One region of the Serratia sp. PL7 genome, then DNA from elsewhere that is predicted to be linked to it. Evidence: riboswitches for the same ligand, from Rfam matches in the RefSeq annotation. Region 1 holds a riboswitch; each other region holds the start of a gene.

Region 1 (8,027 bases):
GCTCGGCGCGTGATATGGCGTTGATCGGCCAGGCGCTGATCCGCGATGTGCCAGACGAATACGCTATCTATAAAGAAAAAGAGTTCACCTTCAACAATATCCGGCAGTTGAACCGTAACGGTCTGCTGTGGGATACCAGCCTGAACGTCGATGGGATTAAAACCGGCCACACCAACTCGGCGGGTTATAACCTGGTGGCTTCAGCGACGGAAGGCCAGATGCGTCTGATCTCCGCCGTGCTGGGTGGCCGTACCTACAAAGGCCGTGAAACCGAAAGCAAAAAACTGCTGACCTGGGGCTTCCGCTTCTTTGAAACCGTCGCGCCGCTGAAAGCAGGTAAAGAGTTCGCTTCTGAACCCGTTTGGTTCGGCGATGCCGATCGCGTCGAACTGGGCGTAGATAAAGATGCCTACCTGACCATCCCACGTGGCCGGATGAAAGATTTGAAAGCTAGCTACGTACTGAATACCCCGGAAATTCATGCTCCGCTGGCCAAAAACCAGGTGGTTGGTACCATCAATTTCCAACTGGATGGCAAAACCATCGATCAGCGCCCACTGGTGGTGCTGAACGAAGTGAAAGAAGGTGGCTTCTTTGGCCGCATCGTGGATTATATCCGCCTGATGTTCCATCACTGGTTCGGCTAGCCCTTGAATCGGCTGAGTTCGGCCCCATATAACAATTAACACTAACTCCCGCCCCGGCGGGAGTTATAATTTAGAGATACGCCACAGCTGGAGCGCACCCGCATGCAAAAGACTAAACTGAACGAACTGCTCGAATTCCCTTGTACCTTTACCTACAAGGTAATGGGCCTGGCACACCCCGAGCTGGTAGACCAGGTGGTTGAAGTGGTGCAACGCCATGCTCCAGGGGATTACAACCCGCAGGTCAAACCGAGCAGCAAAGGTAACTACCACTCCGTTTCCATCACCATCACCGCCACCCATATCGATCAGGTGGAAACGTTGTATGAAGAGTTGGGCAATATTGAAATTGTCCGTATGGTGCTGTAATTACAGCATAACTCCCTGCCAGCCAACCTGGTTCAGCGCCACTGCTGTCCGGGTTGCCCTGGTTCGTCAGGGATAAATGCTGGTCGCGGACCAGAGCGCCCGGTATAATGTTTTTTACCACTTCTGTAACCTGACGATGCCCCGCTTGCAACACAATAAGATCATTCTCCGTCAGCTAGGGTTGCAGCCCTATGAGCCTGTATCCCAAGCCATGCACAGCTTCACCAATCACCGTGACGAGTCCACGCTAGATGAATTGTGGCTGGTGCAGCATCAAGCCGTGTTCACCCAAGGCCAGGCCGGTAAGGCAGAGCACCTGCTGATGCCAGGCGATATCCCGGTGATCCAAAGCGATCGCGGTGGCCAGGTCACCTATCATGGCCCTGGCCAGCAGGTGCTGTACGTGATGGTGGATCTGAAACGCAATAAAGTGGGAGTACGCCAACTCGTCACGGCCTTGGAAGAGACCGTTATTAATACCCTCGCCCATTTCAAGATCGAATCACGCGCGCGCCCGGATGCGCCCGGCGTATACGTGGGCGAACAAAAGATTTGTTCATTAGGTTTGCGGATCCGCAAAGGTAGCTCATTTCATGGCCTGGCCCTGAATGTCGCCATGGATCTCACCCCTTTCCAACGCATCAACCCCTGCGGTTATGCCGGAATGCAGATGACACAAGTCAGCGCGCTGGCACCAGGTGTCGGGATCGCCGATGTGCATCCCATTCTGGTACAGGAATTTGTTCATTTACTCGGCTACCAGACGGTCGAGCTTCGTAACTGGAACCTGCACGATTATGAGTAAACCGATTCAGATGGAACGCGGCGTTAAGTACCGCGATGCAGACAAAATGGCGTTGATCCCGGTAAAAACGGTTGTCACCGAACGCCAGGAGTTGTTACGCAAACCCGAGTGGATGAAGATCAAGCTGCCCGCCGACTCTACGCGCATTCAAGGCATCAAGGCCGCAATGCGTAAAAACGGCCTGCATTCGGTGTGCGAAGAGGCGTCATGCCCGAACCTGTCTGAGTGCTTTAACCACGGTACCGCTACCTTCATGATCCTGGGGGCCATCTGTACCCGCCGTTGTCCATTCTGCGACGTGGCCCACGGCCGCCCGGTGGCTCCCGATGCCAATGAGCCGGAAAAGCTGGGGCAAACCATTGCCGACATGGCATTGCGCTATGTGGTGATCACTTCGGTTGACCGTGACGATTTACGTGACGGTGGCGCTCAACATTTTGCCGACTGTATTACTGCCATCCGCGCCAAGAGCCCGAACATCAAGATCGAAACCCTGGTGCCAGACTTCCGTGGCCGTATGGATCGTGCGCTAGAAATCCTTACTGCCACGCCACCAGACGTGTTTAACCACAACCTGGAAAACGTGCCGCGTGTTTATCGCCAGGTACGCCCAGGGGCTAATTACGAGTGGTCATTGAAGTTGCTGGAGCGCTTTAAGGAAGCTCACCCCTCTATCCCGACCAAATCAGGCCTGATGGTGGGGTTAGGGGAAACCAATGCGGAAATCGTGGAAGTGATGCGCGATCTGCGTCGTCACGGTGTAACCATGCTGACGCTGGGGCAGTATCTGCAACCAAGCCGTCACCATCTGCCAGTGCAGCGCTATGTCAGCCCGGCGGAGTTTGACGAAATGAAAGAAGAAGCGATGGCAATGGGCTTTACCCATGCTGCCTGCGGCCCGTTTGTGCGCTCGTCCTATCATGCGGACTTGCAGGCCAAAGGGCTGGAAGTGAAGTAACCACGGTAATCTTTTGTTACGTTTCGTCAATGATTAACGCCAAAAAACGGATGTCCTTACGGGCATCCGTTTTTTTATGGCTCAACAGCAGAGGCGGTTAAACGTCTTTCTTTTCGACGCTCTGCTGCGCCGTAGGCGTTTCAGCCGTATTCTGTGCAGGAGGGGTGTCTTCGCCCACCGCTTTTTTGAAGCCTTTCAGCGCCGCCCCCAGATCCGCGCCCAGAGTACGCAGTTTGCTGGTGCCGAACAGCAACACGATCAACACCGCAATTACCAACAGCTTGGTAATACTGATACCTTCCATATTCACCTTCTTTATTCATTTATGGCTGCAGGACGCAGCGCGGGAACAAACTTCGTCTATAGGTATTTAGCGACTTTCTTTCGACTATAACAACAACCAGTTGTAACAAGGTGAGATCTACCCGAGATGTTCTATGCTTAGATTATAGGGCATATTCTTAGCTATTCGCTTTTCCGGCTCCAGACCGGCTGCATAATTCATCACAGGGAAACATGGGATGCCTACAGCTACATCGGCTTTTAACACCCGGCGTGCAGGTCTTAACTTCGCCAGGCGCCTCTACCTGCCACGTATTGTCGGCCTGGGGATTGGTTTCTTGTGCGTACTTACGGCGCTCTATCCAGAGCACCAGCCGACTAGCGTGTGGATCTTGCTGGCAGTGAATGGCTTTATCTGGCCACATATCGCTTATCAATGGTCTATCCGCAGCGAAGCCCCCTACACTACCGAGATCCGCAACCTACTCATCGATGCGCTGTTAGGTGGGATGTGGGTCGCCATCATGGGTTTCAATGCGCTCCCTGCCGTGGTGATCCTGTCAATGATGGGGATGAACAATATCGCCTCCGGTGGGCCGTCTCTGTATTTCAAAGGGCTGATGGCGCAAATTATCGGGGCGCTGGTTACCAGTGCGATACTGGGTTTCACCTTTACACCACAATCCACTCCGCAGCAGGTTTATCTTTGTCTGCCGATGATCTTCATCTACCCAGTCTTCCTTGGCTACGTGACCTACCAAACCGCCAAGAGGCTGGCAGAAAAGCAACAGGAGTTATTGCGTATCAGCACACGTGATGGCTTGACCGGCGTATTTAACCGCCGCCATTGGGAACACCTGCTGCACAATGAGTTTGACAGCTGCCGACGCTATAATCATACGGCTACGCTGATCCTGATGGATATTGACCATTTCAAAAACATCAATGACACCTTTGGCCATGGGCTGGGGGATGAAGCGCTGATCGTTCTGGCGGAAGAGTTGGTGCTAGGGTTGCGGGCGGTGGATATCGTTGGCCGCTACGGCGGTGACGAGTTTGGCGCAGTGTTGCCAAATACCAGTGCCGAACAGGCCAGCCTGGCGCTCAACCGCATTCAGGAGAGTCTGAACGAAGTCGTCTTCCGTGAAGCCCCTGGGTTAAAATTGAATATCAGCGCCGGGATCGCCGATTACCAGCCCGAGATGCCCGGCTACCAGGAGTGGTTGAAGGCCGCCGATATCGCCCTATATCGAGCAAAAAATAATGGCCGCAACAGGCAGGAGCGGGCCGAACATCAATGCCAACCCACTAGTTTATTAAGCTAATAACTTGATTGGTGGATAAGTTGATAACGTAATCAGGTTTTCGTCTGTTCCGCCGCCTAGCCCTCTCCCAAAGCAGAGGAGGACCGTATGTTCCTGCGCCGGGCTACAACACCTGACTGGCTCCCTGCCCTTTTTGGGGAGGGTTGGGGGGAACAGCGATTGCAGAATTGTTAGCAATACCCATCCAGCTAGCAAAACCACAGCGACAGGGTGTAAAATCTGCCGCGCGCGATTGCTTCGTGCCAACAAACGGAGATGACATTCCTCCATAACCGCCTTTCACAGGCTGATGATGTCTACGTAACCTCTCAGAGAGGTGCGTAGGCGCTTGCCTGAACCTTTCTGAGCATCTTCCATCTTTAGAATAGGGTTTATCACCATGTGGAGTTCTTTACTGGCTGTGTTTATTGGCGGTGGTTTGGGTAGCGTATTGCGCTGGGCAGTAAGCCTTAAGCTCAACCCTCTACATCCGCATATTCCATTGGGCACTTTGACCGTAAACCTGGTGGGGGGGTTTATCATCGGGCTGGCTCTGGCGCTGTTTATCCGCATGACGCACATTGATCCGGTTTGGAAACTGCTGATCACTACCGGCTTTTGCGGCGGGCTGACCACCTTCTCTACCTTTTCACTCGAAGTGGTTTATCTGTTGCAGGACGGGCGCGTTGTCTGGGCTATCGCCAATATGCTGCTCAACCTGGTGGGTTCGCTGACGATGACGTTGTTAGCCTTTGTGCTGGTTAGAACGTTGTACGGCCATTAAAGTCTCGGGGCTTAATGTTTTCTTAATCTGCTATCGGGATAATCCTCGCTCAGTATCTTGGGCTGAGTGAGGAATTGAATGTTTAACCTGCCAAAAACCACTACCGAATGGATTGTCACCCTGACGTGCGTGCTGATCGTCCTGGCCTTCATCAAGGTTTACCTGTTCCCTTAACCACTCCCGGCCTGAAAAACAAGCATAAAAAACCCGCTCATGGAGCGGGTTTTAACAATTTTGGCTACTGTAGCTTAGATAGCGATAACGTTAGCAGCAGATGGCCCTTTGGCACCGTTCGTGATTTCAAATTCTACACGCTGGCCTTCAGCAAGAGTTTTGAAACCATTGCTAGCGATGGCAGAGAAGTGAACGAAAACGTCCTTGCTACCATCTTCTGGAGTAATGAAACCGAAACCTTTAGATTCATTAAACCACTTAACGCTACCTTTAATCTTAGACATCAAACTTACCTTTAACGTGAATGTAAGACACAAAATGTGTGTCCAATACAGTACAGCAATTAGACGGGATTTTGTCCACAACACAGATCACATAAAATCGATAAAAAGTGAAAAAGTTGGTTATTTGCCATGTAAATTGATGTCTGCGGTTACCAGTGATGCCCAAGGCAGCCCAATCCGCCAAAAAACCGTTGAGTAACCGATTAACCCTCTCCATGTCCCATTATTGCCCCTCAACCCACCGCTTTTAAGCTTTCGTCATGCTGATGGAACTCCGCCCCCTGTCACTGCACAGCATTACGCGTTATCATTAGCGCTGTTACGAACGACCTGATGAGAATGACCATGAACGGCAAGATAACGACTTTTTTTGAAGACAAAGGCTTCGGTTTTATCACCGACGAGAACGGGGAAAATCGTTATTTTCACGTGATTAAAGTGCAAAACCCAGAGCTGATTAAGAAAAACGCGCTGGTAACCTTTGAGCCAACCAACAATACCAAAGGGCCATCGGCCTATGCGGTAAAGGTACAGGCACCAAGCAAGTACATCACCATCGCCAACGAGAGAATCAAAATCTCCAGCATCAAGTCCTTCGATACCTTCACCAAAGAAGTACCGGTCAAGGTGGAGGTCGATAAAGAGAACACCGTGTTGTCCGTTGGATTACTGATGAACCGAATCCGTCCGCAAGTAGCCGAAGCGCCACAAACCGCCACGGAAACGCTGCGTATGCTGTCAGTTACCACCTTCCAGAACGCGACTCACGTCTTCTCTGAGCATGAAATCGATATCGATGAAACCGTGCAGGCGTTGAAGACTCTATAGCTCCTGAAAACATTCAAAGCTATTTGATGGCACCTGTGTTAGCGTGGGTTTTCACCTGACACAGGTACGCAACATGTCTGAATCCACCAGCGTTAAAGGTTACAATAACCGTACCACTCAAATTGCCTGCCCGAAGTGTGCTTATGTTACCGAACAGCAATGTTCAAAACTGCGTAAACTCAGCACCCTGATTTGCCCAAACTGTGGCACGCAATTCACGCCAAAGCAGGGCTAAAATGCTATTTGAATATGACATGGTTGAGGCTGCTGCCGCTGACCATGTTAAACGATTCGACACAGTTGCGGCCTTGAGACTTGGCGCGATAAAGCGCAATATCCGCCATATTCATCAGCTGTTCCAGTGACTTATTCTCATTCATTGCCAAACTCGCCACGCCCACACTAATTGTGATCCGCAATGGTGCCTTGCCATTGGGGTTTAATTCGGCGCTTTCTATCCGCTGGCGCAAATGTTCCCCCAGGGCCACCGCCTGCGTCCCCAGCGCCCGCGGCAGCATAATGGCAAACTCTTCGCCTCCCAGACGGCCAAATAACTGGTCATGGCGTAGCTCACGCCGCAAAATATGGGCGAATGCCGCCAAAACATGGTCACCAATGGCATGGCCATGGGTATCATTGATCAGTTTGAAGTGATCGATATCGATTAACAACAGCGACACCGCCTCCTTCGTACGCTGCTTCTGTTCCAGCAACTCCCTGCCTTTGCGTGTTAAAGCACTACGCGCCAGTGTACCGGTAAGGAAGTCGTGGTTCGCACTGTGCTCCAGCCGGCGCAGCAGTTTACGGCTAACGGCAATCGAGCTGGATAAAATCAGCGGCCCCATCACCAACATGGCAATCCCCAAACGTGCTGACATCAGGCTATCCATGACCGCCCCTCGCGCTCCTGGTGTTTGATACAGCATCAGATTGGCAGAAATGCTGACAATCTCCGTCACGCCGGTGAGAAACGTCAGCAAGGTGACGGTAAATAAATGATAACGCACGGCGCACCATAGCAGTGCAGGGATGGGGAACGCTATCGCGCCCGGTCCACCGATATACACGCTAAGCACCAACGAGAGCAACAACGCCAGCAAAGGCAGACTGGAACGCCATTGCCAGCCAAACTGCAGGCTCAGCAATTGCTTCAAGCGTGGTGCAGCCAGCAAGACCGGCAGGATTAACAGGTTGGTAGAGAACTGTTCGCTAAACCAGGACATCCAGGCAATGATCAGCGTATTGTTGTATTGACTGTCAGTGCGCAACACCGACAGCGTTGCCGACAGCGCGGCCCCAAGCAGACAGGCGGTAAACATATATAAAATTGCCTGGGGCTTGCCCATACGCCGTTGAGACTTGGGCAGCATCGACATCACGGCATAGCCGGTGGCAATCAGCGCCATATTGCAGGCATTTAGCCAAAGTGCCAGTGGCCAGTTTTCGCCGGTGCTCAGATCGGCGGCGATCATGCCAAGGTAGGTTCCAACCCATCCCAACATCGTCGCATAGCCAGGTTTACGCAGCATCAAGCCAAGCAAAATGGCATTCACTGGCCAAAACAGGGAGAGCGATCCTAACGGGCGAGTAAA
Region 2 (8,027 bases), on a different contig from region 1:
GGGCCCTGTCTATCATCGGTTTCGCTATCTGATAAACGTTCTCCCCCATAAAATCGCGCACCGTCATTCCTCTAAGGCGGCTTTCTTCCAGGCCAAACCAGGTTTTATAGGCGCTGTTAGCGAACAGGTAGCGTTCATTACCGTCGATTTGGCTGATCAACGCCGGCATGTTGTCAGTAATGGCCCGCAGGCGTTCCTTCTCCGTGCTGAGCTGATATTCGGCGAGTACCCGGGTTTCAATCTCTTCGTTGAGTTTCTTGACGACCACGTTCAGCTCCCGCGTGCGGATTTCGACGCGTTGTTCCAGCTCGTGTTGCAGAGAGAACAGATCGGCCTCCGCCGCCTTGCGCTCGCTGATATCGACGATAACCGAGATGAAATGATCCGGTTTGCCGTTAGGCAGCCGGTTTAACGCCACCGTCAGCTGCACCCAGACGATCGAGCCATCGGCACGGAAATAGCGTTTCTCCAGCGAGTAAGTACTGATCTCGTTTCTCAGCAGTTGCTGCAGTTTTTCCAGATCGGTGTTGAGATCGAGCGGATAGGTAATGTCCTGAAAGGTGCGATCCATCAGCTCGCGCTCGGAATAGTGCAACATTTCGCAGATGCGCGGATTGACCCGCAGCCAATACCCCTGCAGTGACACCAGCGCCATCCCTACCGCCGCCTGGGCGAAGGTCTGTTCGAACAAGGCTTCCGAGCGTTGCAGGTTGGACTTCAGGTTTTCGGTATAGACATGGCGTTCAATGCTCTGCAGGTACTCTTCCACCACGGCGGCGAAGTCGTGCAGGTCGGCCACCTGTTCCGGAGAAAACGGCTGCGGCTGGCTGTCGATAATGCACAGGGTGCCGAGCGGCAAACCGTCGAGCGACAGCAGCGGTTGCCCAACGTAGAAACCGATTCGCGGCCCGCCGATCACCAGCGGATTGTCGAAAAAACGCGGGTCGTTGGCGGTATCGGGCACCACCAGCGCTTCACGTTGCAAGATCGCATGGCCACAAAATGAGATGTTACGCGGCGTTTCCCGGACATCCAGACCGTAGCGCGATAGAAACCATTGGCGATCCCGGTCGATCAATGACACCAGCGCAATGGTGACGCCGAAGTATTTCGCCGCCAGCCGTGTAATACGATCCAGTTTTTCCACCGAGTTCGAATCCAGCACGTTCAGCGAGTTCAGTACCGACAGACGTTCGGCTTCGTTTTCGGGGAAGCAGGGTTCAAGCATGTTGTCTCCCATTGTGTCACCCACGGATCCGGCGCAGCCAGCCTGCGTGATTCCGTTCAGCCTATCCGTCGGTTAGCGGCAAATATCCTTGTCCATCATAGACTCACTCAGTATCAATCCGATTGCGCATTCTCGCCAGCTTTGCCGGGCGTTGCGTTTGCCACCGCGCTGCGCTACAGTCGTTCACAAGGTGATGGTGTTCCACCTTTCCCAACCGCCGCGTTCGCTCGAACCGGATGATGACGCCTGATATACAACTTCGCTTTATTTTTTAGGCAGGTATGTCAGGAGTCGCTATGAATGAAATCTCACGTCTTACCCCTTTTCCATCCCAGCCTGATCTCGCCGTGCGGGAAATGCCGCTGTACGTTTTCGGCCATAAAAATCCCGACAGCGACAGCATCTGCAGCGCGCTGGTGGTCGCGGACTGGCTCAATCACCTCGGCAAACCGGCCGTCGCTTTCCGCCTTGGCGAATTGACGCCGGAAACCCGCTACATACTGGCCGCCGCCGGCGTACAAACACCTGCGCTGCTGACAGACGATCTCCGTGACCGCAAAGTCTGGCTGGTGGATTTTACCGACGTCGAACAAGGGCCGGCCTCATTGCCCGACAGCGATGTGGTCGGCGTTATCGATCATCACCGGCTGGGCACCTTGATCACCCGCAACCCGCCCGATGTCTGGATCCGCGCCGTTGGCTGTTGCGCCACCGTGATCCTGTCCATACTGACGTCAGATACGCCGATGCCGCTTTCTTCCGCCCAGGCCACGCTGCTGCTGGGCGCGATTTTGAGCGATACCGTTGCGCTGAGCGCACCGACCACCACCGAACAGGATCGGGTGGCGGTCGCGCGGTTATGCGCAATCTCTCACGTTGACTATGACGCCTTCATCGCCGGATTGCTTGCCGCCAAAACCGATCTTTCGGGGCAATCCGCCCCGCAGTTGCTGCACCGTGACGCTAAGAATTACCGCATCCATAGCGTCTCGCTGCTGCTGTCGCAGATAGAAGTGCGGGCTATGAGCGATATCGATCCGCTGTTGCCCGCGCTGCAACAGGCGCTCGATCAGGCTAAGCAGGAGGCCGGGCTGGAGATGGCCGCGCTGCTGGTTACCGATATCACCCGCCACCGCTCTACCCTGTATTTCTCGTCGAACCGGGTGCTCGCCATTCGGCAGGTGTCGCTGCCCGGCATGACGAGCCGGAAAAAAGAGGTTTTACCGTGGTTAACCCTACAGATTGCTAACGCAGGGAGATAAGTCATGTCGCTCTATCAACATGCTTTACTGCTGGTGCAGGATGAACGCGACGGCCGGCTGCTGTTACGCCATGCCGAACGCCTCAATCAGCAGATGAATACGCGCATTACCGTGGCGCACATCAGCGCCGACTATGCCGAGCTGGACTACCTCAGCGATGCACAAACCAAAGATCGCCAGTCCAGCGAGGTGATCGCTGCCAAAGCCATGCTCAGCCGGCTGGTGGAAGACTGCACAATCCCCCTGGAGGTGCGCGCAATTGTCAGTATTCACCGCTTCAAAGACATCGAGGCCCTGATTGCCCGTGAAGGCGTCGATCTGTTGCTGCTAGGCCATCAGAACCGTCCGTTCGGCGTCTTTGCCTCCTTCGGCTTCGAGTTCATTAACCATTTGTCGATCGACGTGCTGATAAAGCACGTGCCCACTCCCTAGAATGAGGTGATCATCCATGAGCTATGAAATTGAAAACGTAACCGCCAGAGAGATCCTGGATTCGCGCGGCAACCCCACCGTCGAAGTTGAAATGACTGCGGCGGGCGTCGTGGCACGGGCTTCGGTTCCCTCCGGCGCCAGCACCGGTTCACGCGAGGCGGTGGAACACCGCGACGGCGATCCGCACCGTTACGGCGGTAAAGGCGTTCAGGAAGCGGTGCAAAGCGTCAAAACGGCGATCAATGAAGCGCTGCGCGGGGTGGATGTACGCCAACAAGGGGAGATTGACCGCCGGTTGATCGCACTGGACGGCAGCGAGAACAAGAGCCGATTGGGGGCCAACGCCCTGCTCGGCGTTTCTCTGGCCGCCGCCCGCCTCGCGGCGCAATTGTCGCAGCTGCCGCTGTATCGTTATCTGGGCGGTCTCGGCGCCAACCTGCTGCCGGTGCCCTGCATGAATATCATCAACGGCGGCGTGCATGCCCGCTGGCAAGGTGCGGACTTTCAGGAATTTATGATAGCGCCGCTGGGCGCGCCGTCGCTGCGCGAGGCCGTGCGCTGGGGCAGTGAAGTTTATCAGGCGCTGCGCCAAATTCTGTTGGAGAAAGGCCTGTCGGTCGGCGTTGGCGACGAAGGCGGTTTTGCGCCGGCGGTTGCCTCGAACCGACAACCGCTGGAGCTGATCGTACAGGCGATAGAGAAAGCCGGTTATCAACCGGGAGACGATATCGCCATTTGCATGGACCCGGCCTCGAGTGAATTCTATGCCAACGGCAAATACCGCCTGCGCAGCGAAAACGCTGAACTGGATGCCGAACAGATGACGGCCTATTACCAGCGGCTGGTGCAAGATTTTCCCATCGTGCTGATTGAAGACGGTTTGGCCGAGGACGACTGGGCGGGCTGGCGCATTCTCAGCGACGCCCTGGGCGATCAGGTGGAACTGGTCGGTGACGATCTGTTCGTCACCAACGTGAAATACATCCAGCGCGGGATTGATGAAAAGTTGGCCAATGCGGCGCTGATCAAACTGAACCAGATCGGTACCCTGAGCGAAACCTTCGCCGCCGTGCAGCTTTGCCAGGCAAACGGCTGGGGCACCTTTATCTCACACCGCAGCGGCGAAACCGTCGACAGCTTTATCGCCGATATGACGGTCGCGATGCGAGCCGGCCATCTGAAAACCGGCGCACCGAGCCGCGGCGAACGGATCGAAAAATACAATCAGCTGATGCGCATCGAAGACCAATTGGGCGCCGCGGCGGTGTATGCCGGGCGTTCCGCCTTTAAACACCGCTAAGCTTTGCCGGCCGGCCACGCACCGGCCTGTTTTTCATTTTTTGCGCGGCATAATCCCGCCACGCCGGATTCCAACAGAATACGCCGCGTCGCCATCAACGTCTCACGCTGCTCGTTCAGCGTCGCCATCATCCGCTCGATTTCCGCCAGCCGGCTGTCGACGCCCTGTATCAACCCATCCTGATAGGCGCTGCCCTGCAGCGCCAATACCCCGCGGATCGCCTGCAGCGAAAACCCCAGATTCTGGCCGATTTGGATCAGGTGCAGCCGCTCCAGCGCGCTTTCGCTATACACCCGATATCCGTTAACGCCGCGCACCGCTTTGGGCAGCAGACCCTGCTGTTCGTAGTAACGTATCGCCGAGGCGGCCATGCCGGCGCGCTCCGCCAACTCTCCGATTTTCATGCCCTATTGACCTTAAAGTTAACTTTAACCCTAGTATAGCGCCATTCCCCCTGCGACAGGAACGTACCCGATGTTTACCCCACTGATTCTGCCCAACGGCAGCCGCTTACCCAACCGTCTGGCCAAGGCCGCGTTGGAAGAAAATCTGGCCGATGAAGGCCAACTGCCCGGCCCCGCGCTATGGCGCCTGTATCGCCACTGGGGTATCGGCGGTGCCGGCCTCATCATCACCGGCAACGTGATGATCGACGGACGCGCCATGACCGGCCCCGGCGGCGTAGTGCTGGAACAGGATACGCCGCTCGAGGCGTTCAAAACCTGGGCGGCGGCCTCGCGCCAAGAAGGCGCGCAGGTATGGATGCAGCTCAGCCACCCGGGCCGTCAGGTGATGGCCAACATGGGCGGTAACGCCTGGGCGCCCTCCGCCATCCCAATGGCGATGGGCAAGTACAGCAAGCAGTTTGCCCCGCCGCAGGCCATGAGCGAAGCGCAGATTGCCGAGGTGATCGCCCGCTTCGCCGCCAGCGCGCACGCCGCCGAACAGGCCAGGTTTACCGGCGTGCAGATCCATGCGGCGCACGGCTACCTCATCTCCCAGTTCTTGTCGCCGTTGTCCAACCAGCGCAGCGATCGTTGGGGGGGCGAGCTGGCGAATCGCGCCCGCCTGCTGCTGGAGGTGGTGCGCGCGGTGCGCCAGCGTGTCTCGCCAGGCTTTTGCGTGGCGGTCAAACTGAACTCCGCCGATTTTCAGCGTGGCGGCTTTTCGCCGGACGAGGCCCGACAGGTATTGTTGATGCTCAACGAACTGCCGGTCGATCTGGTGGAGTTGTCAGGCGGGAGTTATGAGAGCCCGGCGATGCAGGGCGAAGCGGCGGACGACAGCACCCTGGCGCGCGAAGCCTATTTTCTGACCTTCGCCCGCGATCTCGCCGCAGTGGCCCGCATGCCGGTGATGACTACTGGCGGCATCGCCCGCCCGTCGGTGGCGCAACGGGTGCTGAACAGCGGCATCGCGGTGGTCGGCATCGCCACCGCCATGGCGGAAATTCCCGATCTGCCGCACCGCTGGCAAACCGGCGAAGCCCCTCATGCGCTGCCCGCGCCGGTAAAATGGCGCGATAAAACGCTGAGGCTGCTCGCTCGTATGGCGCTGATCAAGCGCCGCATGCACGCCCTGAGCCGCGATCGGACGCGCAACGTGCGTTACTCCCCGCTGTGGTCGCTGCTCATCGACCGGTGGCGCACCCGCCGCACTCTGCGGCGCTATCACGCCTGGTTACGGCAACGTTAATAACCGCGGTGCCGGCAGACTCGCCGGCACCGCACAAAAATCCCGCTTTTTTGATCGCGCTACGTAAAATCTGCAAGAAATCACCACTCTGGGTACTGCGCTTTTAACGCTCGACCGCTTATATTCATCACAAATTTTGTGTATATAACCGCTATAGGACTTAAGGTGGTGAATAGATGAAAATAAGCCGCTATTTTCTATTTATGTTATTAATCGGAAATTCACCTTAATAATAAATGCATTAAAGAAGTAGCCAAAGGAAAGCAGAAAAGGATTTTTACGCAATGTTAAAGAAATGTTGTTTTTTGCTGGCAAAACCAACGGTCAACAAATCAACAACATATTGATGAGCCTAAGAAAAAACTAAACAATTCAAAACAAAATCGGCTATTGAGTCCCAGGCAAAAAAGCCATATATTGGTCGCGCTTTTCACAAGGCAGTTACTTTTCTAATTCATTAATTCAATCGTTGCGTCTTGAGACCTTCGGTTGTAGGAGAGATATGATGACGGATAAAGTCCGTATTGATACTTTAGTTGCAAACTCATTAAACGGAAACAATGAAACCTATTTGGCGCGTCAAGCCGAATTTGAGTCGAATGTTAGGAGTTATCCGCGCAAATTGCCGTTGGCAATTGCGAAAGCCCAGGGCGTTTGGATCACTGATGTTGAGAATAATCAATATCTTGATTGCCTGGCCGGGGCGGGAACGTTGGCTCTTGGACATAATCACCCCGACGTCCTGCAAAGCATCCAAAATGTCATTACCAGCGGCTTGCCGTTACATACTCTCGATCTCACGACCCCGTTGAAAGATCGTTTCTCCGATTACCTGCTCTCTCTGTTGCCTGGCGAAGGCAAAGGGTATTGCCTGCAGTTCTGCGGCCCGTCCGGCGCCGATGCGGTGGAAGCCGCGCTGAAGCTGGCGAAAAAGCACACCGGCCGTTCCGGCGTGATCAGCTTCTCCGGCGGCTATCACGGCATGACCCACGGCGCGCTGTCAGTCACCGGCAACCTGTCGCCGAAGGCGGCGATCAACGGCATGATGCCGGAAGTGCAGTTCATGCCTTATCCGCATGAATACCGCTGCCCGCTGGGCATCGGCGGCGAAGCCGGCGTCAAGGCGCTGACCTACTACTTCGACAACCTGATCAACGACGTGGAAAGCGGCGTGCGTAAACCGGCGGCGGTGATCCTAGAAGCCGTTCAGGGCGAAGGCGGGGTTAACCCGGCGCCGGCCGAGTGGCTGCAGCGCATCCGCAAAGTGACGCAGGAGCATGGCATTCTGCTGATCATCGACGAAGTTCAGGCCGGTTTCGCCCGTACGGGCAAGCTGTTCGCCTTCGAACACGCCGGCATCGAGCCGGACATCATCGTGATGTCGAAAGCGGTCGGCGGCGGCTTGCCGCTCGCGGTGCTGGGCATCAAAAAAGAGTTCGATGCCTGGGAACCGGGCCACCACACCGGCACCTTCCGCGGCAACCAGCTGGCGATGGCCACCGGCCTGACCACCCTGCAGTACCTGAAAGAGCATAAGGTCGCCGATAAAGTGGCCGCTCAGGGCGAATGGCTCAAAGGCAAGCTAACCGAGCTGCAGAAACGTTATCCGGTGATCGGTCACGTCCGCGGTCTGGGCCTGATGATCGGCATCGAGATCGTCAAGCCGAACGAAGCGCAGGATCACATGGGCTGTTACCCGGCCGATGGCGAGCTGTCCGCGCTGCTGCAGAAAAAATGCTTCGAATCCGGCTTGATCCTGGAGCGCGGCGGGCGCAACGGCTGTGTACTGCGCCTGTTGCCTTCCCTGCTGATCACCAATGATGAGCTGGGTATTTTCCTGGATAAATTTGAGCAGGCGCTGTTGGCCGCCGGCGTCAAGCCAGTCTGATTGGAGCGAATGACCGCGATGTCCAAGTTAAACCCGATTCTGGCTTCCTCGGCGCACAGCGCCGAGGCTTACCGCCAGGCGATCGCACAGAGCAGTGAAGCCGTCGTGCAGTGGCTGCAACAGCCCGAGATGTATCAGGGCAAAAGCGTTGCCGAACTGCGCGAGCGCATCCAGCTAGACTTTACCCCGCAAGGCCTGGGCAACCAGGCGGCGATCGAGCGC
Region 3 (8,027 bases), on a different contig from region 1:
CAGATTTGCCCCAATCCCACCAAGATAGCGGTACAAAGGCGTATGAGATAGTTGAGCGGCGAGCCGTGATACGGCCAATGAAACGCCCAAAATAGCATTTGCCCCCAGGCGCGCTTTATTATCCGTCCCATCCAGGGCAATCATAATGTTATCGATGCCGCGCTGATCGCGTACATCATGCCCTTTAAGGCTGTTATGAATCTCAGTGTTAACGCTTTTGATCGCATTGAGGACACCTTTCCCGCCGAAGCGCGTTTTATCACCATCGCGGCGCTCTATAGCCTCTCGCGAACCGGTACTTGCTCCGGAGGGGACGGAGGCTCTTGCAACAGTACCGCATTGGGTTGAAACATCGACTTCCAGGGTTGGGTTACCCCGAGAGTCCAGGATTTCACGGGCATGGATTGTTTCAATAATAAAGCTCATATAAACCTCTAATATCAGTTGGTTGCAATATGCTTAATCAACACGTCAACGGTCAGATGGTTGACGAATTCAATTGAATGGGAAGAGAGCATCCCGAAAAGTCTGTTTTTATGTCCCATAATGACCAGATCTACACCCGCATCGGCGACGTAGGCCTCTAGGTCTTTAAAGCGGCTGATCGTCACTATCTCTTTCACATCCACGGGAAAATTGACTGTCTTCACTAACCGACTAAGCATTGCTTTTGCCGCAATAATTTCAGCAGACTGCCGGTCTTTCGTTAAAGAGTCTGAGGTAATGTCTAACTCTTGAAGATTTGAAGTGAGGTGTCCAAGGGTGATCGCCGTCCCTTGTTCATGAAAACTCCTGGCGACACTTTGAAGCAGAAACTGGCCGTCGGTTTCATCGCTGAGCATTAACAGAGCATGTTTATACATTTGCATTGACTACCTCGAGGAGGTTGAGAAAGTATCCGTCAGCCACGGCAGTATCTCTTTTTTCCTGCTTATAATGCCTGGAAGAGACAGACACGTTAGATTGAGCGCATTATTTTCTGAGAAATATATCGTTGTGTTTTTCTTAAAGATGTCCGTGACAGCCAACATCGCAATGTCAAAATCGCCGGACTGACACTCTTTTGTTAATGCGATAAGTAGGTCAGCGAGCATTGCATCTACTGCTGACATGCTGGCGACTTCGATTTGAGAAAGCAGCACCGACTGGGCGTTAATCCGGTAGCGCTTGGCGTCTTTCTTAAGAAGTGAGTCTGGTGTTTGCCCCCCAATATCTGTTTTCGCGATCAGCAACTCTTTCACGAAAGAGTCATAATTGAGTTGGCTTATGGAGAATAATGACTGCACGGCAGCGATGTCATGAGCTGTAGTGGTAGGTGATGTGAGCGCAACAGTATCACTCAGTATCGCTCCTAACATCAGGATGGCTTGAGATGAAGAGATCGGCTGAGGATTTTCAAGGGTAAGGATTTGCCAGATCACCGTGGCACAGCAGCCGTAGGAACGTATCCAAACATCCGGAGGATCCTGTGTCATAACCGTGCCCAGCCGGTGATGGTCTATGATGCCAACAATGTTGCCGTCGGCAAGTGAGGAAGGGCCCTGTTCCAGATCGGTAAAGTCGACCAGCCATACCTGTTTGCCACTGAGGTCTCCGTCGAGCAAGGGGGGAGGGGCTACTCCGGCCTGCTGCAGAATAAACGCCGTTTCAGGTGTAATGTCACCGAGCCTAAAAGGAGTCGCGCGCTTGCCGAGATTTGTCAGCCAGTCTGCTGTAATGAGCGCGCTGCAGATGCTGTCGCTGTCGGGATTCTGATGGCCAAAGACATAGATCATTTCAGCGTCTCCTCTGAGGTATCAGACGCAAGAAAGATCAAAGGTAAAAGATGATTTTTTTTCATAAGTGTACCTGACATACGTGCCTAAGGATAAAAGCAAAAATGTATATCAGGCGTCATCATCCGAACTGGACAGTCCGGCGGTTGGGAAAGGTGGAACACCATCACCTTGAAAAAAAGCATAGGGCAAAATTATAATCTGTGCAACAAAAATGCCGCCTACTTTGATCGTGATCATTTTTTCCTGACATTCAGAAAATCGTTTAAAGCTTCACTACTTTGAATTCTAGGTGAATTTTATTATTCTGAATTACGTTTCACGACTACATTGAAGTACTCTACAACCGGACCCGGCGCCACCGTTATCACAGCGGCATCTGTCAAGAGGCCTTCGAAAAGGCCTCATCGTGAGGACAGAAGCAGTCTGTAGAATTGGGAGTGCTCCAGTGATGGAATAATATCCGATTAATCACTAAAAGCCATATCCTATATCAAACGTCCCTATGTTTGCATTGTAATTGTGCATTTTCATCCGTTGATAAGATAAGCCGATATTCCAATTTTGCTCATCACCAAAATAATATTTCCACCCAACGGCGCCATAAAGGCCAAGTCCGTTTTTACTCTCAATAGTATTATCTTCATGATAAAGGTTAGTGCCTGCTCGAATATAGAGTGAATGATGCCCCAAAGGCAGCGTGGCTTGCAAGGCGAGCGGAATTGTATGATAGGTTATATTTTCAGGATGAGCGTAACCATCTGAAATAATTAGGGCTGTATCGCCAGCTAGGCTAGCATGTCCATAGGCATAGCCAGTATAAATGCCCAGGTTTTTTGTAAAACCATATTGATACCCTATTTGTATATGACCACCTGCATCATTACCTTCTATATAAGTAACTCCAGAATTTAAAGATAACTCTTGCCCTGCAAGTGCAGATAGTGGAGCAATGAGGAAAAGCAAAGCATAGCATGTTTTTTTAATTTTCAAAATACACTCCTTAGATATAACTAAACGTTCTATGGTGGGAAATGTTTTTTGTTGATATCACCATGATGTAATGCCTAATGGTAATATTAACAAACTAAACAATGGTTTCGTCTATTTGTTGATACTCTAAAAGATAATCTACCTAGTCTTTTAATTGCGGTTTTTGTATGGGTGGGATGATGGTTTGACACTCCTCTCATAGAAGCGCTCACCATATTGTTAACTAAAAGAATGGTACCTATTAAAAATAGGGTTTTTAAAAATTTATTCATGATGGCAATGTCCAAAATATGCGTATTTTTATAACTCACTGTTTTAAAAAACATTTTATGATGTTTTTTATTGCTAATTACAGATCGTGAGGAATAGGAGAGGTAATAAATACAGGGTAAAACAAAGGCAAGGATGGATTTAGAGGGTTTATTCTCTACGTGTACCAAGTAATAATAGGTTTTTGTTGATTTTTTCATGACGATACCTGACAAGTTAGCCTATTTGAATAAGCGAAAATATATCAGGCGCCATTATCCACTTTATAGGTTAATTATAAGTGGCGGTTCGGAGAAGGTAGAGCACCATTACCTTTGCGTCAATTATCATTCAACAAAACAGGGAAATCAAGAAAAAAATAAAAATGGAAGCCAAGATGTTCAATATACCTAAGTAATGATAAATGGCGCCCCACTAACATATTGTATTATATTTATTTTATTTTTAGAGGTTACACACTGGTATCATTATCATGCACATCTCACTTACTAATTAGCTACATTACTTACTATAGTTTAACTTAGAATCAATGCGGCAACGCCACAAATGCAGTTTAAAATCCATGATGATTGTTTACTTTAAATTAAAAGTGATTTTAATAATTCTTTCTATGTAAATAATTTTGATGAGGGTTTAGTGATTTTCTAGGCATGGTCTAATGTTGGGTCATGTTTAATGGCATATGATTTTATGCTATGATTGAGGTTGATTAACTATCAGTGAGAGATTGATTCAATGAAGTTAGATGCAATACTTTGGGATTATGATGGAACACTGGTTAATACCGTTCCCAAAAATATTTCCATCACTAAGGAGATTCTATCCATTGTCGCGCCGCATTTGACAAAAGAAAATTTACCCAAATGCTTACAGAGTGAAGAGTTATACCATATTGCTAATCATAGAGCTAAAAATTGGCAAGAGCTATATATTGATTACTATGGGTTGTCACATGAAGAAATGTTAATTGCCGGAAGCCTGTGGGCAGAGTTTCAAGATAAAAATAAAACCAAAGTTGTGCTTTTTGATGGTGTTAAAGATGTTTTAATTAAATCAAAAAATATCCCTCATGGTATTTGCTCACAAAACTCAAAGGGAAATATCCGTAGAGTGTTTGAAATAAATGGGGTGTCTGAATTTTTTAAAGCTATTGTTGGTTATGATGATGTTCCAAATCATTACCAAAAACCACATCCATTTGGTGGTGTTAAATGTTTAAAGTCAATTTTTGGCCGTGCTAAAAATCATTCAATTATGTATATAGGTGACCATGAGTCTGATACGCAATTTGCTCGTAACATACAATCCGAACTCGGAATTAATGTTATCTCAGTCGCTGCGGCATATAGTCTTTCTGAACCTAAACACTGGAAAGTTAAGCCAGATTATATTGCATATACTACAAAGGAGCTTTTATCTATTATTGATATTCACATGTAAATATATTAAACAGGGTTTTAACTCAGGCGTTCTTGCAGGCGAAACGTTGCAATGCCCTGGTCATATCACACATCAACACTACGTTTAGTTTGTCATTCTTTCAGTCCAGAGCTACTTATAGCGCCTTCTTAACTAATATGACATGTACGAGCAGCCTCTTCGGGCTGCGCATTCTCGTCTTCAAGTTACTTCAACCGTTCAACGTCGGGCTGTACTGGCCCACGGATGGCAGACCATACGTTGTAATATTACCAGTAATGATAATGACTTTATTCAGATAATATATCCCATTATCACTTCAATAATGATAATTATTATTGAACTCTATTTTTGTGTTTTGGCCTGATTTCCCATTAAAATTATCTTTCATTTTTTGAATGATGATAATTATTTTGTATAACGGAATTGGTAAGGGGATATATCAAAGTGTAAATCAAAAAAATATATTTATGTAAGGCTATTTTTATTTATGAAACTAAAGATTTCAACAGATTTTTTTACTCACTATAAATGGCAATTAAAACAAGGGATTGTTGTGTTTTATATCCAATCTGTAACATAGATAAAAACGATCGATTGAGGTTTTTTCATTGGTAATAACGTGTTTTACTGTAGGTGTTATTGATTTAGTCTTTTGCGAAAATTCTTAATTAATATTTAAGAGGTTGTAATGAAATGTCATTTTTTTAAAGCAAGAAGCTTGTGCTTTTTACTTGGTGCGGCCATTTCCGTCGTGGCTAATGCTAGTGTAAATAGCAGCTCTATTTCTGGTGAAATTTCAGTTTCCTTGAATGTATTACCCGGCTGCGTTGTTAAATCTGCCCAACAACCCAATGACTTATCGACTGTCGCTGATGGTCAGCAATGGATGACGTTAGCTTTTCCTGATACTGGCGCAACCGCAGGCTCTCAACTAAACGCACAAGATAAAATGAATGTTCAATGTACGGCGGGAGCACAGCCTTCATTGACATTAGACGCAGGGAAACAGGGTGATAAAGACATGTACAATATGTTGAATGAAGATAGTACAACGAAAATGCCCTATACCCTTTCCAGCGATCAGGAAGGTACCAGTATTATCAAGCCGAATGAGCCAGTAAAAATCACCAGTTCTGGCGATGTCGTGCTCTATGCTAAGGCCACGGTTCCACAAAATGCTCAGGCTGGGAAGTATACTGACACCATTAAAGCCACCATAAGCTGGTAATTGAAGGTCATGGGCATCAAATTGTCTTCAACATCCTTGATACTGGTGCTGGGGTTATCCACCATGAATTCCCCTGTACAGGCTAAGGCTGGCCAGCAAGTCAGCGCGAAGTTTGATGTCACGGCCACTATTAATAACGGTTGCAGATTCATAGGGAGCAATAAACTTTCTGTGGATCTGCCTGATCTATTGATTGGTCAGTCCTCAGTTTCCAGCCAAACCTATTTTAACCTGCAGTGTACACCTGGTGCTAACGCAACCATTAGCATTGATGGTGGGCAGCATTCCTTAAGCGGGGGAAACCGGGCGCTAGCATTAGATGGAGGAAATGATCAACTGATCCCCTATCAGATTTTTGCAGTGAAAGAGGGAAAGAAGATTGAATGGGAAACGCCCATTATATTCACCCCCGATGAGTTAAATAACAAAATTGAAATTGACGTGGAAATAAATCACCCTCCATCTCCACTTATACCAGGTCATTATACAGATACAGCAACTATAACTGTCTCTTACTAAATGCAAAATAAATTGTTTGGTGGAATACCGCATGAATAAATTCCTTTTTTCTTTTGCCATGCTGGCATTTTCTACTCATTGCTTTTCCGCAGCAAATATGGAAATCTGGCCGGTCACGATTTCTTTTACTGGTAGTGCTAAGAACAGCGTTTTTTGGTTAAAAAACGTAGGTAGTGAAAGTGTCAGTCTGCAAGTCAGGGTATTGAACTGGCAACAGGCAGACTCTAAGAACTTGTATTCGGAACAAAATGAGGTTTATACGGTACCTGCTTTTACCATTATCCCGCCGCAAAAAAAGATCCCGATAAGGATATATGGTATCAAGAATCAAGGCGAAAAAGAGCATGACTTAAAGGTTATTATCGACGAGTTACCGACGCCTGATGTAAATCAAAAGAGCACACAGAACAATATAAAAATCCGCATGCAATATATTCTCCCCCTGTTTGTCTATGGGCAAGAGTTGCAACCCGCTATTCTTCCTGGTGCAGACGGTGTACCAAAAGAAGAACATCATTTAATCTGGTCTGTTAAAAAAAATACGCTATGGATAGAGAATCATGATAAGACGCACGTAAAAATCACCTCCATTGATTTTAAATGTGGAAAAAAAGCATGCTATCACCAGGATATTCCCGTCAGCTATGTTTTGCCAAATGCCAAAATGGCGTTCGTACTCCCTCATGATCATTTAATTCCAGCTGCTGCAAGCGCTTTGGAAATTCATCCATCCAGATAAGTAGCAGCAATTTTCCCTGCGCCTGGCTGAGAGCGAGAGCGAAATGATAATGAATAAGATTACGTTATCTCTGCTAATCATAATACCGACGGCGATGGTTCATGCAGCAACCTACGTTGACACTATTCCCGCCCAGAACAACGCAAGGCAGGACCATATTTTCATGGTCAATATTAGCGAAAACGGGAAACATTTGCCCTATCCTGAGCGGGTCATCATGAATGGCAGTATGATTGCTCTGTCTACAGAGACTCTGGACAGCCTACACATTCGTTATGCAGGCTATCAGGTAAAAGATCACTATGTGGACATCAGCAAAATCAGCGGTGTCACCGCCATTTATAATGCCAAAACGCTGGAGTTGGCGATTGATATCCCTCCAGATTGGATACCATTACAGCTCGTTAAAATCCCTGATCGCTGGAATTCCCCCTATTACGCTGAGAATGTAACACCAGGCTTTGTTTTTGATTACGATATTTATGATGAGCACCCTCGTAACAGTAGTTATTTCTCTTCCTGGATGAACGGGCGCTACTTTAATCACTTTGGCTACGTGAATCTTTCCGGGCAGTATATCGATCTCCATCAAGGAGGGCACGGCTATTCCCGATTCAAGCGGCTGAATACCAGTTGGGTTTTCAATAATCGCAACAGTGCACAAAAACTGATACTTGGTGATATTCAAACCGATTCTGGCAATGGTTTTGGTGGTGTCTACATGGGGGGAATTCAGCTCCGTCGGGACTACACGCTACGCCCCGATATTGTCACTTATCCCTCTCTGCGTCTGAGAGGCACTGCTTCGACGCCCTCTTCGCTAGACTTTTTTGTGAATGGCTATCGTTCGGCCAGTTCTCATGTCGATCCTGGCGCTTATGTTATCAACAATATCCCTTTTATTAATGGTGATGGAACTATGACGGTAGTGACCACCGATGCGAATGGTCGGCAGGTCTCTAGCCGTATTCCTTACAGTATCCAGACTGACATGCTGCGTCCTGGATTAAGCGACTTCAATTTTTCAGTTGGAGCGCTGCGCTACAATTATGGTTGGCAGGATGATCAATACAAGAATATC
Region 4 (8,027 bases), on a different contig from region 1:
GTGAATCCCAGACTATTCTTAGTTTATCACCCGCATGATACGCTGCCGTGATACTCATCAGGGAGATGCCGGATGTATATTGCCCCATCCATTTTCGATGCCCGAAAATCCGGCCTCAGCTTCGCCAAACGCACCTATCTGCCCCGCGTCGCCGGTCTGGGGCTCGGGTTTATCTGCGTTTGCGCCGCGCTCTATCCCTTGGCTCCGCCCGCGGCGGTCTGGCTATTGCTGGCCTTTCACGGCTTTCTCTGGCCGCATCTGGCCTATCGCCTGGCCTACCGCGCCAAAGATCCGTTCAAAGCCGAGATCCGCAACCTCTTGATCGACTCCGCCTTCGGCGGCTTCTGGGCAGCGATGATGGCATTCAATGCCCTGCCGGCGATCGTCATCCTGTCGATGATGAGCATGAACAACATCGCTTCGGCCGGCAAAGCGCTGTTTGTCAAAGGATTGGCGATTCAATTGGCCACGGCGATGCTCACCGGCGCGCTGCTCGGCTTCCCGTTTCATCCATACAGCACGCCGCTGCAAGTCTATCTGTGCCTGCCGATGATCTACCTTTATCCGACGTTGCTGGGGCTGGTGACCTACCGCACCGCCAAACGGCTGGCGGAAAAAAAACAGGAGCTGCAACGCATCAGCACCCGCGATGGGCTGACCGGCTTATATAACCGTCGCCACTGGGAACATCTTCTGCATCGCCAGTTCGATAGCTGCCGCCGCTACCAGGACAACGCCACGCTGATCCTGATGGACATCGACCGCTTCAAAACCATCAACGACACCTTCGGCCATGCGCTGGGGGATGAAGCCCTGGCGGTATTGGCGGAAGAGCTGCTGATCGGCTTGCGCAACGTGGATATCGTCGGGCGCTACGGCGGCGACGAGTTTGGCGCGGTGCTGCCGAACACTAACGCCGAACAGGCGGAAATCGTCCTGCACCGCATCCAGCAGCGGCTGGACGCGGTCAGTTTCAAGGAGGCGCCGCAGCTGCGGCTGCAGATCAGCGCAGGCATCGCTAACTACCACCCCGCGCTGGGCGGCTATCTTGACTGGCTGAAAGCGGCCGACGGTGCGCTCTATCGGGCGAAGCATAATGGCCGCAACCGGCTGGAAACGGCAGTGCCGCCAGGGGAGTAACTTACTGACTTAATAACTTGGCAAAATACTTCGGCGCTTCGACAAAGCCTTCGCGCCGGTAAAACGTATGCGCTCGCTCGCGGCGACTGTGGCAATGGACCTCTAACCGATCGCAGCCGCGACGGTGCGCCAGCGCCTCGCCCTCCGCCAGCAGCCGCCGGCCTACGCCCGCGCCGCGCGCTCGGTCATCGACGCAAAAATAGCTGATGCGGCCAATGTCGCCGGCCAACGCCAGCTGCGGCAGGAAATGCAGCGACAACACGCCCAACACCTGCTCCCCGTCCGTCGCCACCAGCAGCGCCTCATCCGGATGCGCCAACAGTTGCTGCATGCGCTGCGTCAGAAACGCCTCGGTGCCGGGATAATCCAACGCCGTCATTAATTCGGCGATAGCATGGCGATCGCTCAGGCGCGCCGTTCTGATTTGCATAGGGTGACCTCGCAGAGTGTCGATACTACAAAATAGATGGCGTTAGGTGTAACATCCACCGGGTACGGCAAAAAAGGCCGTGCGGCACGCTGGAGATGACATTCCTCCCTAACCGCCTTCACAGGCTGATGATGTCTACGTAACCTCTCGGAGAGAGGCGCGTAGCGTTACGCCTGTCCCTTTCCGAGTCCCGTGAATTTCTCTGATTGAAAGGTAGTTGCCCCATGTTGAGTTCTTTACTGGCCGTATTTATCGGCGGCGGCGTCGGCAGCGTTTTGCGCTGGGCGGTAAGCATGAAAATGAATCCGCTGAATGCCCACATTCCGCTCGGTACGCTGATGGTCAATCTGATCGGTGGTTTTATCATCGGCCTGGCGATGGCGATTTTCACCCGCATGACGCATCTGGATCCCACCTGGAAATTACTGATTACCACCGGGTTCTGCGGCGGCCTGACTACCTTCTCCACCTTTTCGCTGGAGGTGGTATACCTGATGCAAGATGGCCGCTTCGGCTGGGCGCTGGCCAACATGCTGCTCAACCTGGCCGGCTCGCTGGCGATGACGCTGCTGGCCTTTATGCTGGTAATGTGGCTCAACGGGCGCTAAGCCCTTAATGTTTCCTTAATCTTGCATGCGCATAATCTCATCCAGTACTCCTGACTGGATGAGAAACCGCTATGTTTAGCCTGCCGAAAACCGCCGCCGAAGCGATTGCCATTGCGCTGTGCGTCCTGATCGTCGCCGCCTTTATCAAATCCTACCTGTTCGCTTAAGCGCCCTTACCCGCAGCACGCGTTCATCTTGCGTCTTTCCGGCCGTTTACACTACAATTGAGAATGAACGTTCACACCCAAAAATGTGAACCCGGCTCACGCGTAGCAAAGGATCGGGCAGATGCTCTCCCCCAACGACAGTAAACAGGCCAAGGTGCAGGCGCGCCGCGATCAGATCGTCGAAGCGGCGAAAATCAGTTTCCGCCGCCACGGCTTCCACGCCGCCAGCATGGCGGAGATCGCCCAAGGCTCGCAGCTCAGCGTCGGTCAAATCTATCGTTATTTCGCCAATAAAGACGCGATTATCGAAGAGATCGTCAACCGCATCATCACTAACAAGATGCAGCGGCTGGAAAACCTTGGCGATCACATCAACCTGATCGCCGGTACGTTGGCGGCGCGCACGCTGTTTCAGCAGCCGGGCGAGAGCGAAACCGATCACATGCTGATGCTGGAAGTGACCGCCGAGGCCACGCGCAACCCGGTGGTGGCCAAACTGCTCAGCGATGCGGAAGCGCGGCTGTTTCGCCACGTGTGCCACAATCTGCAGCGGCTGTATCCCCATTTCAGCGCGGAAGAGATCGCCGCGCGGGTGGAATTTATCGCCGTCATGAGCGAAGGCACCGGTTACCGTATCCTTACCACGCAAAAAGCCGATGCGTCCCTGCTGCGCGATCTGTATCAGCAGGCCATTTCTCACCTGTTCAGGAAACTCTAATCTCCCATGACCAAACACTTAGCCAGACAGCGTCTGGTGTACGCCGTCGTGCTTGGCCTGCTGGCCGCGCTGGGGCCGCTGTGCACCGATCTCTACCTGCCCGCCCTGCCGGAAATGGCGGGTGAGCTGAATACCTCCACCGCCGCCGCGCAGCTCAGCCTGACCACCGGGCTGCTCGGTCTGGGCGTCGGCCAGCTGATTTTCGGCCCTTACAGCGACAAATTGGGCCGTATGCGCCCGCTGCTGCTGTCGCTGATCCTGCTGCTGGGCGCTTCGCTGTGGTGTGCGCTGGCGCCCACCATCGACCAACTGCTGATCGCCCGCCTGCTGCAAGGCATCGCCGGTGCCGGCGGCGCGGTGATTTCCCGCGCCATTGCTCGCGATCTGTACGCCGGCCATGAGCTGACCCGTTTCTTCGCCTTGCTGATGCTGGTTAACGGCCTGGCGCCGATCGTCGCACCGGTGCTGGGCGGCGTGATGCTGCAGGTAATGAATTGGCGCGGTATCTTCGGCGTGCTGGCGGCCATCGCCGTGCTGCTGTTCAGCCTGTCGGCGCTGAAGCTGCGCGAATCCCTGCCGGTCGAGCGCCGCAGCCAGGGCGGTATCCTGGCGATGCTGATGTCGCTCGGCGGGTTGCTGACCCAGCGCTATTTCATGGGCCTGTGCCTGACACAGGGCTTCGTGATGGCCGGCATGTTCGCCTATATCGGCGCCTCGCCTTTCGTCTTGCAGCAGATCTACGGCCTCAGCCCGCAGATGTTCAGCCTATGCTTCGCCATTAACGGCGTCGGCTTGATCATTGCGGCACAGCTGGCCAGCCGTCTCAGTTCGCGTTGGGGGGAACGCCGGGTATTGAGGGGAGGGTTAACGCTGGCGGCCGTCGCGTCGCTGTTGCTGCTGTTGGCCGCCGCGCTGCATGCGCCGCTGGTCGTGTTGCTGGTGCCGCTGTTCTTCTCGGTAGCGGTGATCGGCATCGTCGGCCCGACCGCCTCTTCGCTGGCGATGCAAAGCCAGGGAGACAAAGCGGGCAGCGCCTCGGCCTTGATCGGCGTGTGCATGTTCGCCCTCGGCGCCTGCGCCGTGCCGCTCACCGGGCTGGGCGGCACCTCGGGCCTGTCGATGGCGCTGACCATCGTCGGCTGTTACGCCATCGCCATCCTGCTGTTCGGCCTGTTGGCCCGCCGCAACGACGCATAACGCGCCCAATAAAAAACCCGCTCAATGAGCGGGTTTTAAGAAATTCAGCTACGCAGCTTAGATAGCAGTAACGTTAGCGGCAGATGGGCCCTTGGCACCGTTCGTGATTTCAAATTCTACACGCTGGCCTTCAGCAAGCGTTTTGAAACCGTTGCTAACGATGGCAGAGAAGTGGACGAAAACGTCCTTGCTACCATCTTCCGGAGTAATGAAACCGAAGCCTTTGGATTCATTAAACCACTTAACGCTACCTTTAATCTTAGACATCAAACTTACCTTTAACGTGAATGAAAGACACAAAACCTGTGTCGATTACAGTACAGCAAGCAGGCAGGATTTTGTCCACCACCGCGATCACAGAAATCCGATAAAGAGTGAAAAAATCCGTGTTGTCCGGTGTAAATGGATTGCACCGGTTGCGATACGTTACCGTTCCAGGCCAAACCTCTCCCTGCGCCGGCGAACAACGAGCGAACGCCCAAACTCGCCCGCTTCCCCCTGTGTTGACGCCCCCATGCAGACGCAATCGCTATGAAATATAACCAGATGGTCTTTTTGCTTCGGCGGTCCCTGCACTAGGGTTAGGGTTTATTTCCCACTGTGAGCCAAGCCTATGACCAGCCAATTGGCAGACAAAATCATCGCCTATCGGCGTGAGCTGCACCAAAACCCGGAACTTTCCAATCACGAATTCGCCACCACCGCCCGGCTGACCCGCTGGCTGGAAGAGGCAGGCATCCGTCTGCTGCCGCTGGCGCTGAAAACCGGCGTCGTGGCGGAGATCGGCAGCGGCAAGGGGCCGATTATCGCGCTGCGCGGCGACATTGATGCCCTGCCGATCGACGAAATCGCCGACGTGCCCTTCAGCTCGCAAAACAGCGGCGTAATGCACGCCTGCGGCCACGACTTTCACACCTCGGTGATGCTCGGCGCCGCGCACCTGCTCAAAGCGCGTGAGGCCGAGCTGCCCGGCACGGTGCGCATCTTCTTCCAGCCGGCGGAAGAGACCTTCAACGGCGCCCGGCACCTGATCGACGCCGGCGCGCTGGATAACGTTGCGGCGGTATTTGGCCTGCATAACGCGCCGGAGCTGCCCACCGGCACCTTCGCCACCCGCGCCGGGCCGTTCTACGCCAACGTCGATCGATTCCAGATCCTCATCACCGGCAAAGGCGCCCACGCCGCCAAACCGGAACAGGGCGTCGATACCATCGTCACCGCCAGCCAGATCGTCGGCGCGCTGCAGACGCTGCCCAGCCGCAGCTTCAGCTCGCTGGAATCGCTGGTGGTGAGCGTGACGCGCATCGAAGGCGGCAATACCTGGAACGTGCTGCCGCAAACCGTGGAGCTGGAAGGCACGGTGCGCACCCACAGCGACGCGGTGCGCCGCCAGGTGCCTGATAAAATTCGCCAGGTGATCGACGGCGTTGCCGCCGCTCTCGGCGCGCAGGCCGAACTCCACTGGCAGCCGGGGCCGCCGGCGGTGATCAACGACGCCCATTGGGCGGCGTTCAGCAAAACCGTCGCCGCCGAGGCCGGCTACCGGGTCGAAGAGGCGGAGCTGCAAATGGGGGGTGAAGATTTCGCGCTGTATCTGCATCACGTGCCGGGCGTCTTCGTCAGTATCGGCTCCGCCAGCGAGTTCGGCCTGCATCATCCGCGTTTCAATCCCGATGAACGCGCCCTGTTCCCCGCGGCACAATATTTTACGCTGCTGGCGGAACGCACGCTGCAACAGCTCACTACCGCGCCAGAAAAAGCCCTCAGCAACGCCTGAATAACGTGAAATAGTATTTCCCCGACGCCGCAGATACCGCGCCGGGGATTATTATTTTCGCTCGCCGTGATATTTGCAGTTTTCAACATTTGAATATGCTGTTTTGTTGTTTTACATCCCGTTGCCGCTCATCAATAGTGGACACATCAGACACCGCGCGCCTTTGCGGCGCATGACAGGATAATCACGATGAGCGACAACGCGAATAATCAACGGCAATTACGGCTGGGCGCCATTCTGCACGGCGCATCGGGAAATATGTCCGCCTGGCGCCACCCGGATGCCACCGCCGACGCCAGCATCAACCTCGAATTTAATATCGCCTCGGCGAAAAAAGCCGAACAGGGGAAATTCGATTTCGTGTTTGTCGCCGATGGGTTATATATCAACGAAAAATCCATTCCGCATTTTCTTAATCGTTTCGAACCGCTCACCCTGCTGGCCGCGCTCGCCGCCGCCACCGATAAAATCGGCCTGGTAGGCACCCTTTCCACCTCTTACAGCGATCCGTTCACAGTCGCCCGCCAGTTCGCCAGCCTCGACCACCTGAGCAACGGCCGCGCCGGCTGGAACGTGGTGACGTCGCCGCTTGAAGGCTCGGCCAAAAACTTCTCGCGCGCCGAACACCCGGAACACAGCCTGCGTTACCGCATCGCCGGCGAATTTCTCGACGTCGCCAAAGGGCTGTGGGATTCCTGGGAAGACGATGCCTTTGTGCGCAACAAGGCTAGCGGCGAATTCTTCCGCACCGGCAAGCTACACACCCTCAATCACCAGGGAGAGTTCTTCTCGGTGCAGGGGCCGCTGAACATTGGCCGCACGCCGCAGGGGCGCCCGATCCTGTTCCAGGCCGGCGCCTCCGAAGACGGCAAACGGCTGGCGGCTCAACACGCCGATGCGATCTTCACCCATCACGACACGCTGGAGCAGGCGCAGGATTTTTATCAGGACGTGAAGCGGCAGCTGGTGGAACAGGGGCGCGAGCCGGACGACCTGCGCATCTTCCAGGGCGTCAGCGTGATCGTCGGCGACGACGACGCGGACGTCGAGCGCCAGTACCAGGAGACCGCCCGCCTGGTCAGCATTGAGAACGCCCTCAACTATCTTGGCCGCTACTTCGAACATTACGACTTTTCCCGCCATCCGCTGGACGCGCCCTTCCCGGACATCGGCGATCTGGGGCAAAACAGCTTCCGCAGCACTACCGACGCCATCAAGCGCAACGCCCGCGAACGTAACCTCACGCTGCGCCAGGTGGCGCTGGAAGCCGCCTCGCCGCGCCCGGTGTTCAGCGGCACGCCGGAAGCGGTGGCGGACGGCCTGCAACGCTGGTTCGACGGTGAAGCCGCCGACGGTTTCATCATCAGCGGCGGTACGCCCAACGCCTTCGGCCACTTCGTCGATCGGGTGGTACCCATCCTGCAACAGCGTGGCCTGTTCCGTCAGGCGTACCACGGCGATACGCTGCGCGAGCACCTGGGCCTGAAGCGCCCGTTGAACAGATTCACCCAATAATAAGATCGTTTTCAGGGATATCCGCTATGCAGAAAACCGTTACCGCCGCCCTCGTGGCGGCCTTGCTGAGCCTGACCGGCGCCGCGCAGGCGGGCACCGGCATCGATTTACAGGCCAATGAAATCCCGATCCACGCGCCGAAAAACCCGCAGGCGATCGCCAAACTGCCGGCCGATTTCCACTTCGTGAAGCCGGGCCAATTCACCGTTGCAATCGCCGCGCTCAACACGCCGCCGCTGGCGCTGTTCGCCGCCGATAACCGGCGGCTGATCGGCAGCGAAGTGGATATCGCGCAGCTGGTGGCCGACAGCCTGGGGCTTGAATTAAACGTGGTGCAAACCTCGTGGGAAGACTGGCCGCTGGGGGTGGTTTCCGGCAAATATGACGCAGCCATCACCAACGTCACCGTCACCAAAGAGCGCAAAACCCGCTTCGACTTTGCCACCTACCGCATCGATTCGCTCGGCTTTTACGT

Evidence for each region. A riboswitch is a leader RNA that binds a small molecule or an ion and turns the genes downstream of it on or off. The one in region 1 is predicted to bind fluoride.
Region 2: linked by a shared signal. The riboswitch ahead of N6G83_RS05810 (DHH family phosphoesterase) and the one ahead of crcB (fluoride efflux transporter CrcB) in region 1 are both predicted to bind fluoride.
Region 3: linked by a shared signal. The riboswitch ahead of N6G83_RS38985 (manganese-dependent inorganic pyrophosphatase) and the one ahead of crcB (fluoride efflux transporter CrcB) in region 1 are both predicted to bind fluoride.
Region 4: linked by a shared signal. The riboswitch ahead of crcB (fluoride efflux transporter CrcB) and the one ahead of crcB (fluoride efflux transporter CrcB) in region 1 are both predicted to bind fluoride.

The regions. Positions count from the first base shown of each region.
Region 1 covers NZ_CAMFLB010000005.1:383,867-391,893, forward strand. The annotation lists gene dacA (D-alanyl-D-alanine carboxypeptidase DacA) at 1-647, shown strand, start outside; gene ybeD (DUF493 family protein YbeD) at 750-1,016, shown strand; gene lipB (lipoyl(octanoyl) transferase LipB) at 1,153-1,821, shown strand; gene lipA (lipoyl synthase) at 1,814-2,779, shown strand; gene tatA (Sec-independent protein translocase subunit TatA) at 2,877-3,083, opposite strand; gene adrA (diguanylate cyclase AdrA) at 3,301-4,386, shown strand; fluoride riboswitch at 4,629-4,692, shown strand; gene crcB (fluoride efflux transporter CrcB) at 4,766-5,149, shown strand; gene cspE (transcription antiterminator/RNA stability regulator CspE) at 5,398-5,607, opposite strand; gene N6G83_RS24180 (cold-shock protein) at 5,953-6,435, shown strand; gene N6G83_RS24185 (YnfU family zinc-binding protein) at 6,509-6,670, shown strand; gene N6G83_RS24190 (GGDEF domain-containing protein) at 6,675-8,027, opposite strand, start outside.
Region 2 covers NZ_CAMFLB010000001.1:1,241,765-1,249,791, forward strand. The annotation lists gene N6G83_RS05805 (diguanylate cyclase domain-containing protein) at 1-1,228, opposite strand, end outside; fluoride riboswitch at 1,409-1,484, shown strand; gene N6G83_RS05810 (DHH family phosphoesterase) at 1,525-2,490, shown strand; gene N6G83_RS05815 (universal stress protein) at 2,494-2,922, shown strand; gene eno (phosphopyruvate hydratase) at 2,939-4,222, shown strand; gene N6G83_RS05825 (MerR family transcriptional regulator) at 4,219-4,626, opposite strand; gene N6G83_RS05830 (NADH:flavin oxidoreductase/NADH oxidase family protein) at 4,697-5,917, shown strand; gene N6G83_RS05835 (diaminobutyrate--2-oxoglutarate transaminase) at 6,423-7,805, shown strand; gene N6G83_RS05840 (pyridoxal phosphate-dependent decarboxylase family protein) at 7,824-8,027, shown strand, end outside.
Region 3 covers NZ_CAMFLB010000017.1:146,695-154,721, reverse strand. The annotation lists gene eno (phosphopyruvate hydratase) at 1-426, opposite strand, end outside; gene N6G83_RS38990 (universal stress protein) at 441-869, opposite strand; gene N6G83_RS38985 (manganese-dependent inorganic pyrophosphatase) at 873-1,775, opposite strand; fluoride riboswitch at 1,881-1,955, opposite strand; gene N6G83_RS38980 (outer membrane beta-barrel protein) at 2,250-2,768, opposite strand; gene N6G83_RS38975 (HAD family hydrolase) at 3,774-4,478, shown strand; gene N6G83_RS38970 (spore coat U domain-containing protein) at 5,149-5,688, shown strand; gene N6G83_RS38965 (spore coat U domain-containing protein) at 5,698-6,207, shown strand; gene N6G83_RS38960 (molecular chaperone) at 6,239-6,946, shown strand; gene N6G83_RS38955 (fimbria/pilus outer membrane usher protein) at 6,996-8,027, shown strand, end outside.
Region 4 covers NZ_CAMFLB010000001.1:2,687,645-2,695,671, forward strand. The annotation lists gene N6G83_RS13080 (diguanylate cyclase) at 73-1,140, shown strand; gene N6G83_RS13085 (GNAT family N-acetyltransferase) at 1,142-1,570, opposite strand; fluoride riboswitch at 1,653-1,715, shown strand; gene crcB (fluoride efflux transporter CrcB) at 1,795-2,178, shown strand; gene N6G83_RS13095 (TetR/AcrR family transcriptional regulator) at 2,467-3,063, shown strand; gene N6G83_RS13100 (multidrug effflux MFS transporter) at 3,070-4,260, shown strand; gene cspE (transcription antiterminator/RNA stability regulator CspE) at 4,318-4,527, opposite strand; gene N6G83_RS13110 (M20 peptidase aminoacylase family protein) at 4,874-6,037, shown strand; gene N6G83_RS13115 (LLM class flavin-dependent oxidoreductase) at 6,227-7,552, shown strand; gene N6G83_RS13120 (ABC transporter substrate-binding protein) at 7,579-8,027, shown strand, end outside.